DNA from 3 places in the Kitasatospora sp. NPDC093679 genome. Region 2 is predicted to be linked to each of the others. Evidence: riboswitches for the same ligand, from Rfam matches in the RefSeq annotation. Region 2 holds a riboswitch; each other region holds the start of a gene.
The links. Region 2 has a riboswitch for S-adenosylmethionine ahead of AB0O09_RS02535 (IclR family transcriptional regulator). Riboswitches for the same ligand answer to the same signal wherever they lie in the genome.
Positions count from the first base shown of each region.

Region 1: it holds a riboswitch for S-adenosylmethionine, as region 2 does, so the genes downstream of both, AB0O09_RS29300 (aminotransferase class V-fold PLP-dependent enzyme) here and AB0O09_RS02535 (IclR family transcriptional regulator) in region 2, are expected to answer to the same signal.
Region 3: it holds a riboswitch for S-adenosylmethionine, as region 2 does, so the genes downstream of both, thrC (threonine synthase) here and AB0O09_RS02535 (IclR family transcriptional regulator) in region 2, are expected to answer to the same signal.

Region 1 covers NZ_JBFBDW010000046.1:31,115-34,379, reverse strand. Annotated here, with positions in the region: gene trpD (anthranilate phosphoribosyltransferase) at 1-1,025, shown strand, start outside; SAM riboswitch class IV at 1,139-1,256, shown strand; gene AB0O09_RS29300 (aminotransferase class V-fold PLP-dependent enzyme) at 1,306-2,673, shown strand; gene AB0O09_RS29295 (Lrp/AsnC ligand binding domain-containing protein) at 2,705-2,986, opposite strand; gene AB0O09_RS29290 (rhomboid family intramembrane serine protease) at 2,983-3,265, opposite strand, start outside.
Region 2 covers NZ_JBFBDW010000002.1:101,147-104,411, reverse strand. Annotated here, with positions in the region: gene AB0O09_RS02540 (class I SAM-dependent methyltransferase) at 1-668, opposite strand, end outside; gene AB0O09_RS02535 (IclR family transcriptional regulator) at 778-1,491, opposite strand; SAM riboswitch class I at 1,684-1,826, opposite strand; partial or broken gene AB0O09_RS02530 (very short patch repair endonuclease) at 2,225-2,344, opposite strand; gene AB0O09_RS02525 (ABC transporter ATP-binding protein) at 2,642-3,265, shown strand, end outside.
Region 3 covers NZ_JBFBDW010000007.1:72,671-75,935, reverse strand. Annotated here, with positions in the region: gene AB0O09_RS08620 (MoaD/ThiS family protein) at 126-404, opposite strand; gene thrC (threonine synthase) at 435-1,712, opposite strand; SAM riboswitch class I at 1,730-1,863, opposite strand; gene AB0O09_RS08610 (glucosyl-3-phosphoglycerate synthase) at 2,001-3,005, shown strand; gene AB0O09_RS08605 (trehalose-6-phosphate synthase) at 3,066-3,265, shown strand, end outside.

The sequences.
Region 1 (3,265 bases), on a different contig from region 2:
TCCGCACCTGGCCCGACGTCCTGACGGCACTGTTGCGCGGCGAGGACCTCGCGGAGGCGGACACCGCCTGGGCGATGGACCAGATCATGAGCGGCGAGGCCTCACCCGTGCAGGTCGCCGGCTTCATGGTCGCGCTGCGCGCCAAGGGCGAGACGGTCGAGGAGATCGCCGGCCTGGTCGACGCGATGTACGCGCACGCCGAGCCGCTGCACATCCCCGGCCCGGCCGTGGACATCGTCGGCACCGGCGGCGACCGCGCGAAGACCGTCAACATCTCCACCATGTCGGCGATCGTCGCGGCCGCGGCCGGCGCCAAGGTCGTCAAGCACGGCAACCGGGCCTCCTCCTCCGCGTCCGGCTCCTCCGACGTGCTGCAGAAGCTCGGCATCAGCCTCGACCTCGGCGCCCGGCGGGTCGCCGAGGTGGCCGAGGAGGTCGGCCTGACCTTCTGCTTCGCGGCGAAGTTCCACCCCGCGATGCGGCACGCGGCGACCGCGCGGGCCGGGCTCGGCGTGCCGACCGCCTTCAACATCCTCGGCCCGCTGACCAACCCGGCCCGGGTCACCTCGCACGCCGTCGGCTGCTTCGACACCCGGCTCGCCGGACTGATCGCCGGCGTCTTCGCCCGGCGCGGCGCCACCGCACTGGTCTTCCGCGGCGACGACGGCCTGGACGAACTGACCGTCTGCACCACCTCGCACGTGTGGATCGTCAAGGACGGCACCGTCACCGAGACGGACTTCGACCCGCGGGACGTCGGGATCGAACTGGCCGGGATCGAGGCCCTCCGCGGGGCCGACGCCGAGCACAACGCGGCCGTCGCACGGCGGCTGTTCGCCGGTGAGCGCGGCCCGGTGCGGGACGCCGTCCTGCTCAACACGGCCGCCGCGCTGGCGGTGCTCGACCTCACCGACGCACCGCTCGCCGAGCAGCTCGCCGCCGGGATCGAGCGGGCGGCCGCGGCCGTCGACTCCGGCGCGGCGGAGGCGACGCTCAAGCGCTGGGCCGAGGCGACGAACAAGTAGCGGGCCGCCGGCGAGCCGCACGGGGCGCGCGGGAGCATCCGGCCGAGGGCCGGTCCCCCGCGCGCCCCGTCGTGCTTGACCCGTCGCACAGCGGTCACCTAAAGTCCTGCGCAGGTCATGAGTGGCAGCGTCAAGCCCCAGCTTGCTGTCCGGCAACCCTCCGTCCGTGGCGGGGTGCCCTGGGTGAGGACCGGGCCGTGCGGCGAACCGTCCGCGTGGCAAGCGCGGACTTCCGGCGATGCCTCCCCGGGGTCCCCACCCCGTGAAGGAGTGCATCCTCATGTCGCTTTCCACCGACCTCTGCGCCCCGCTCGCCGTCCTCGGCCACGACGTCCAGGTGCCGCTCGCCACCGGTGAGAAGGTCGGCTACGCCGCACTCGACTACGCCGCCAGCGCCCCCGCCCTGCAGCGGGTCTGGGACGACGTCGCCGCCTACGCCCCCTACTACGGCAGCGTCCACCGCGGCGCCGGCTACCTCTCGCAGCTCTCCACCGACCTGTTCGAACAGAGCCGCCGCACCGTCGCCGACTTCCTCGACCTGCGCGAGGGCGACCAGGTGGTGTTCACCCGCGCCACCACCGACTCGCTCAACCTGCTCGCCGGGGCCCTCCCCGCCGGCACCCGGGTGTTCGCCTTCGAGACCGAGCACCACGCCTCCCTGCTGCCCTGGCGCCACGCCGGTCTGACGGTCGAGTACCTGCGCGCCCCGCGCTCGCACGCCGAGGCCGTCGCCGCCTTGGACGCCGCCCTCGCCGCCGGCTCCCCGGACGGCCCGCGCCTGCTGTGCGTCACCGGCGCCTCCAACGTCACCGGCGAACTGTGGCCGATCGCCGAACTCACCGAGACCGCCCACCGGCACGGCGCCCGGGTGGTGCTGGACGCCGCCCAGCTCGCCCCGCACCACCGCCTGTCGGTCCGTGAACTCGACGTCGACTGGGTCGCGTTCTCCGGCCACAAGCTCTACGCGCCGTTCGGCGCCGGGGTGCTCGCCGGCCGCAGCGACTGGCTCGACGCCGCCGAGCCCTACCTGGCGGGCGGCGGCGCCAGCCGCACCGTCGCCCGGGAGGCCGACGGCTCGGTGGCCGTCGAGTGGCACACCGGCCCGGCCCGCCACGAGGCCGGCTCGCCCAACGTGATCGGCGCCTACGCCATCGCCTCCGCCTGCCGGGCGCTCACCGAGGCCGGGTTCGACGCCCTGGAGGCCCGCGAGCAGGCGCTCGTCGAGCGGCTCACCGCCGGGCTGGCCGGGATCCCCGAGGTCAGGGTGCTCAACCTGTTCGGTGAGCGGTCCGCCCGGGTGGGCGTGCTCTCCTTCGTCGTCCGCGGCTGGAACAGCTCGCACTTCTCGGCGGCGCTCTCCGCCGAGTACGGCATCGGCGTCCGCGACGGCCTGTTCTGCGCGCACCCGCTGGTGCGGACGCTGCTCGGCGGGGAGGAGGCGGCGCCGTCCGCGTGCGGTGCGCCGGAGCCGTCGCTGCCGGGGGAGCGGAGCCTCAACGCGATCCGGGTCAGCTTCGGCGCGGGCACCCCGGAGGAGCACGTGGACCGCTTCCTGGCCGCCGTCCGCGAGCTGGTCACCGACGGCGCCCGCTGGTCCTACCGCAACGAGGGCGGCCGCTGCGTCGCGGACACCGACCGCGCGGCCTGAGGCGTTCGGGGTGCGCGCCCCCGGGGTGCACCTACTCGTCGAGGCCGAGGGCGAAGGCGGCTTCCAGGTCGTGCTGGGAGTAGGTGCGGAAGGCGATCTGGGTCTCGGTGTGCTCGACGCCCGGGACCTTGTTGACCTGACCGGGGATCACCTCGGCGAGGTCCTCGTGCTGCCGGACGCGGACCATCGCCACCAGGTCGTAGCTGCCGGTCACCGAGTAGACCTCGCTGACGCCCTCGATCGCGGCGATCGCCTCGGCGATCTCGGGGATCCGGTCGACGCTGGTCTTGATGAGGACGATCGCGGTGATCACTCTTCGGCTCCTGTGTGTGGGGTTCCGCCCAGCGTATCCGCCGTCAGGCGGCGCGTCTGCCCTGTCCGGGGCCGCACCGGGCGCGCGAGCAGCCACCCCGCGCTGAAGCCGATCACGTGCACCAGGTAGGCCACGCCCGGCACCGCCGGGCCCACCGGCCACCACTGCAGGGCGAACCACAGGCCGAGCACCAGCCAGGCCGGGAACCGCAGCGGCAGGAAGAACAGCACCGGCACCAGCGCGGTGACCCGGGCCCGCGGATAGCACCGCAGGTACCCG
Region 2 (3,265 bases):
CGTTCCCGCTCCGGCATGACCAGCATCCCCGCGCGGGTCGCGAGCGAGGCGACCAGGGTGTCGGCCGTGCGGCGCTGCCCGTGCGGGAACGCGGCCTGCTCGGGCGACCCGAACCGGGCGGGTCCGCCGGCCTTCGGAAGGTGCACGGCGGCCGTTTCGGCACGCCGGGCGGCGGGCGTGTCACGGGGGCCGACGGCCGCGCTCCCTGCGGTCCGTGCCAGTCCGGCGACCCAGTCGACCCGGTCGTCCAGCAGGTTCCACAGGCCGGCCAGCACGCCGCCGGGTGCGAGGACCCTGGCGATCTCGGGGCCGGCGACGGCCATGTCGAACCAGTGCATGGCGTTGCCGGCCAGCACGGCGTCGACGGAGGCGTCCGGCAGCGGGATCGCCTCGGCGTTGCCCCGCAGGGCGCGGACGTCCGGCAGCGAGCGGCGCAGCTCCGCCAGCATCGCCGGGTCGGGCTCGACCGCGACGACCTCCGCGCCCAGCGCGAGCAGTCCCGCGGTCAGCTTGCCGGTACCGGCGCCGAGGTCGAGCACCCGCGGGCCGGGCGCGGGTTCGAGCGCCCAGCGCACGGCGGCCTGCGCGTAGTCGGGGCGGTGTTCGGCGTAGGCGGTCGCCGCGGCGCCGAACGACGAGGCGCGGAGTGAGCGTTCGTCCTGATTCACACGCCCACGCTAACTGACGGACGGTCAGCCGACCCGGCGGTACGCGAACCGGATGCCCGGACCGGCGGCCGGCCCGCGGGTGTTCCGCGGGCACGGCCCGGCGGGCCGGTCAGGGCTGGCGCAGGGCTTCGCCGAGCCGGCCGGCGGCCTCGACGACGGCCTGGGAGAGCCGGGCGCCGGGGTGCCGGGTGAGCCGCTCGATCGGCCCGGAGACGGAGACGGCCGCGACGACCCGGCCGGCCGGACCGCGCACGGGTGCGGAGACGGAGGCGACCCCGGCCTCGCGTTCGCCGATGGACTGGGCCCAGCCGCGGCGCCGTACGCCGCTGAGGGCGGTGGCGGTGAAACGGGCGCCCTGCAGGCCGCGGTGGAGGCGTTCGGGCTCCTCCCAGGCGAGCAGGATCTGCGCGGCGGAGCCGACCTTCATCGGGAGGGCGATGCCCACCGGCACGGTGTCCCGCAGGCCGGAGAGGCGTTCGGCGGCGGCCACGCAGATCCGGACCTCGCCCTGCCGGCGGTAGAGCTGGGCGCTCTCGCCGGTGAGGTCGCGCAGGTGGGCCAGGACCGGGCCGGCCGCGGACAGCAGGCGGTCCTCGCCGACGGCCGCCGAGAGCTCGGTGAGCCGGGGGCCGAGGGCGAACCGTCCCTGCAGGTCGCGGGCGACCAGGCGGTGCTGTTCCAGTGCGACGGCGAGCCGGTGTGCGGTGGGCCGCGCCAGGCCGGTGGCGGCCACGAGTCCGGCCAGGGTGGTGGGACCGGCCTCCAGGGTGCCGAGGATCGAGGTGACCTTGTCGAGCACGCCGACGCCGCTGGTGTTCTCCATGATGGGTACTCCGTCTCAGATCCCGTGAACGGCGGGGGCCCCGCCCACGGACGCTCCGCGCGGGAGCGGGGGTGGTCAGCGAGGACAGGCCGGAGAAGTCGGCCGAGTGGCTGCGCCGGGCACGGGACGGGTACGCGGAGAGACCGGGGCGGGAAGCGCCCGGGCGAAGGACAGCACAGAGAGCACCGTGTCTCCTCATCTTTCCCGCGCCACAGTGGCGGCAGGCCGGAGTTGGCACTGATCCCGGGCGGCGCGGCGCGTACTTCGGACGCCGGTTCGACCGGGGAGTTGCCGGGGCTTCGTAGGGCCGGTCCCTCCACCCCTCTGGATGATTCGCGAGGAACCATACAAGATTCCGCGGGCGGCCCGCCAAACCTCCCCCGTCCGCGCGCCCCGGTCCGTCGGCGGCCGAGCGGAGCGCATGGCCTTGCTGCAAATTGCAGAAACACCGCGCGTCCTGACGTGACGTGTCCTCAGGACGGCGGGATCGTCGGTCGCGCGACGCACCCACCGCCCCCGCGGGCCGGGATCGCCCGTCCCCACAGATCCTCAGGGGGAGCCAACCCAGCCGGACGAGGTTCGCATCGGTGTGCCGGTCGCGACGCACGTTGTCGTCGAGCTTCCGCCACCACCATTCGGCGTTGCGCTTCGGCGCGTGCAGGTGCTCGGGGCACGCGTGCCAGAAGCAGCCCTGCACGAACACCGCGGTACGCCAGGGCACGAAGGTGATGTCCGCCCTCCGGCGCCGCATGGTGGGGAGGGGAAGGTCCACCCGGTAGCGGAAGCCGAGTGCGTGCAGTGCCCGCCGGAGGGCGAGTTCGGGCGCGGTGTTCACACGGCGCTGGGCCCGCATCACCCGGCGGGCGTTGGCGTCCCTCGGTCGCGGGACCACCTGCCGGGCACCCGTCTCCTCCATGCCCCGATCAACTCCGGCCCGGCCCGGGTGGTCACTCCGACCCGTCGGCGACCCGGCCGGCCCGCGACCGTCGGAGGTGACGCCCTGCCGGAAATTGCTTGGACTGCATCGGGGCGGCCGCGGGAGACTGGGGCTTCTGCCCTTCCGTGCAAGGTTTTTGACGATTAGTCATACATCATTTCATTCGCCGGGAAGGGCGGTCGCTGGGCTTCCGCACGACGCAACGAGGTCGGGATGGGATCGTCCGAGACACCCCGAGGAGCACCGGGCAGGCGTTCGGTGCTCCTCGCACTCCGCTACTACGGACGGGAGCTGGCCCGGCTCCCGTACCTCACGGTGCCGGCCATGCTGCTGCCGGCGTTGGGCAACATCGGGATCGCCTACCTCGCGCCGCTGGCGGTGGCGAAGCTCGTCGGCAGGATCGCCTCCCCCGCCGGGGCCGGCTCCGGCTCGCTGCTCCCGTACGTCCTGGGCTTCGCCGGCGCCCTGCTGGCCGGGGAGGCGGTGTGGCGCGTCGGCCTGCACTGCCTGAACCGCCTCGACGCCCTCGGCATCGAGCACCTCTACGTGATCGGCATGGACGAGCTGTTCGCCAAGGACGCGGCGTTCTTCCACGACAACTTCGCCGGCTCGCTGACCAAGCGGGTGCTGAGCTTCGCCTCCCGCTTCGAGGACTTCGTCGACACGCTGACCTTCTCGGTCGTGGCCAGTTTCGTGCCGCTGGTCTTCGGCTCGGTGGTGCTGTGGCGCTACGAACCGCTCCTCGTGGTCGGGCTGCTGGTGATGATCGCGCTGACGGCGCTGTGCGCGGCCCCGCTCATCCGCCGCCGCCAGGCGCTGGTCAACGAGCGCGAGGAG
Region 3 (3,265 bases), on a different contig from region 2:
CACCGCCCCGAACTCTACTCCCCGTCAGGCGGTCGAATTGCACCCGGCACGGCGAGAGCCGCCGCCGGGACCGGAACGCGATTTTCCGGTCCCGGCGGCGGCTCTCCGCGGGAAGAATGCGGGGCTCAGCAGCCGCCGGCCACCGCGGGGATGATCGACACCGTGGCGCCGTCCTTGATCGCGGTCTCCAGGCCCTCGGCGAAGCGGACGTCGTCGTCGTTCACGTAGACGTTCACGAACCGACGGAGCTTGCCGGCGTCGTCCAGGATGCGCGCGGAGATGCCGGTGTGGTTCTGCTCCAGGTCCGCGACGACGGCGGCCAGGGTGTCGCCCTCGGCGGTGACCTCGGCCGCACCGCCGGTGTAGGTGCGCAGGATGGTCGGGATGCGGACGGTGGCGCTCATGGGTGCTCCTTGGCGGAAGGGGTGGGCTGCTCAGGCGAGGCCGGCGGCGCGGAAGGACTCCAGCGTCGGGCGGATGGTGGCGGTCAGTCCGGCGTCGGCGACCGCGTCGAGGGTCTTCAGGCCGTCACCGGTGTTGATGGCGACGGTCTCCTTCGACGGGTCCAACTGCCCGGTCTCGACCAGCTTCTTGAGGACGCCGACGGTCACGCCGCCCGCGGTCTCCGCGAAGATGCCCTCGGTGCGCGCCAGCAGCTTGATGGCGGCCACCACCTCGGCGTCGGTGACGTCCTCGACCGCGCCGCCGGTGCGGCGGGCGATGTCGAGCACGTACGGGCCGTCGGCCGGGTTGCCGATCGCCAGCGACTTGGCGATGGTGTTCGGCTTCACCGGCCGGATCACGTCGTGGCCGGCCTTGAAGGCGGCGGACACCGGGGAGCAGCCCTCGGCCTGGGCGCCGAAGACCTTGTACGGCCGGTCCTCGACCAGGCCGAGCTTGATCAGCTCCTGCAGGCCCTTGTCGATCTTGGTGAGCTGGGAGCCCGAGGCGATCGGGATCACGATCTGCTCCGGCAGCCGCCAGCCGAGCTGCTCGCAGATCTCGTAGGCCAGCGTCTTGGAGCCCTCGCCGTAGTACGGGCGGAGGTTGACGTTGACGAAGCCCCAGCCCTCGCCGGCCGGGTCGCCGATCAGCTCGGAGCAGAAGCGGTTCACGTCGTCGTAGTTGCCGTCGATGCCGACCAGGGCGCCGCCGTACACACCGGCCATGACGATCTTGCCCTGCTCCAGGTCGTGCGGGATGAACACGCAGGACTTGAACCCGGCCCGGGCCGCGGCGGCACCGACCGCGCCGGCCAGGTTGCCGGTGGAGGAGCAGGAGAGCGTGGTGAAGTCGAAGGCGCGGGCGGCCTCGATCGCACAGGCCACCACGCGGTCCTTGAAGGAGTGCGTGGGGTTGCCGGAGTCGTCCTTGACGTGCAGCTGGGCGGTGAAGCCGAGCTCGCGGCCCAGGTTGTCCGCCTTGACCAGCGGGGTCCAGCCGGGGTTGAGGTTGGGCTTGCCGGCCACGTCGGCGGGCACCGGCAGCAGCGGGGCGTAGCGCCAGATGCTGGCCGGGCCGGCCTCGATGCGCTTGCGGAGCTCCGCGGCGTCGTAGCCGCCGAAGTCGTAGGCGATCTCCAGCGGGCCGAAGCACTCCAGGCACGCGAAGCTCGGGCCGAGCGGGAAGCGGGTGCCGCACTCGCGACAGGAAAGCGCTGCGGCCGGACCGAGGTCGACGGTGGCAGCGGATGCAGGGGTAGCGGTAGCCATGGTGGCGGAGGCCTCTCTCCTCATCTTCCCCGCGGCGCGGTTGCGCCACAGGCCGGAATTGGCACCTGTCCCGCGGGGGGCCTGCGACCGCCGCTGCGAGAAGGTTGCCGGGACGTCGACGGGCCGTTCCCTCAGTCCCTCTGGATGAGCTCTGTGAAGTTGTGTGTTGTTCGCTGCGGTGACCCCGGCGTGCGAAGGCTCGACCGCAGTACGAAGACTGTATCCGAAGGCCCCGGCGCCGAGAGGCGGCGTCCGATCCGCGAGATGGAAGTTACGAGGAGCGAGACCGTGACCGAGCAGCCCCGTCCCGACGTCCTCCCCGAGGTCGCGTCCTGGCTGCGTCGCCGCTCCTGGGCGGCGGCGGACTACCCGGTGGAGCGGCTGCTCGTCGCCAAGCGGGCGGCGGGGAGCGCCGGAACGGTCAGCGTGGTGCTGCCCGCCCTCGACGAGGAACCCACCGTCGGGGAGATCGTCACCACCGTCCGCCGCGAGTTGATGGAACGTCACCCGCTGGTCGACGAGCTGGTGGTGGTGGACTCCGGCTCGGTCGACCGGACGGCCGAGACCGCCCGGTCGGCGGGCGCCCGGGTGGTCCACCGGGACGACATCCTGCCCCGGCTGCCGGCCGCCCCCGGCAAGGGCGAGGTGCTCTGGCGGTCGCTGCTGGCGACCTCCGGCGCGATCGTCTGCTTCGTCGACGCCGACCTGCGCGAGTTCGACCCGGCCTTCGTCACCGGGATCGTCGGTCCGCTGCTCACCGACCCCGCGCTGCAGCTGGTCAAGGCGATGTACGACCGGCCGCTGGAGACCGCGGGCGCGGTGGTGCCGGCCGGCGGCGGGCGGGTCACCGAGCTCGTCGCCCGACCGCTGATCAACCTGCACTGGCCGCAGCTGTCCGGCTTCGTCCAACCGCTCGGCGGCGAGTACGCGGCCCGCCGCACCCTGTTGGAACGGCTGCCCTTCCCGACCGGGTACGGGGTGGAGCTCGGCCTGCTGGTGGACGCCCTGGAGGAGGTCGGGCTGGACGCGCTGGCCCAGGTCGACGTGGGTGTCCGGCACCACCGCCACCAGGACGGCCAGGCCCTCGGGCGGATGGCCGCCACGATCTACCGGACGGCCCTGGAACGGCTCGACCGCACCCACCGGCTGAAGGCCGGCGAGGACCTCGTGCACCCGCTGCTCACCCAGTTCAGCCGCGACCCGGGCACCCGGGGCTTCACCGCCCACACCCACGAGGTGACCGCGCTGGAGCGCCCGCCGATGCGCACGGTGCCGGAGTACACCGCGCGCTGAGCGGGGCCCGCGGGGCCGCCGAATGGTTTGCCGGACCGGTCGCGCGGCAAGCTAGGGGATATGGCCGATCTCGCGTTCGAACGTACGCAGCAGTCCGGCGCCGCCCCCGTTCTGGTGGCCTCGAACCGCGGCCCGGTGTCCTTCAGCAGCGGGGACGACGGCGCGCTCACCCTGAAGAGAGGCGGCGGCGGCCTGGTGTCCGGGCTCTCCGCGATCGACGACCCCTCGGCGGTCTGGGTCTGCGCCGCCCTCGGCGACGC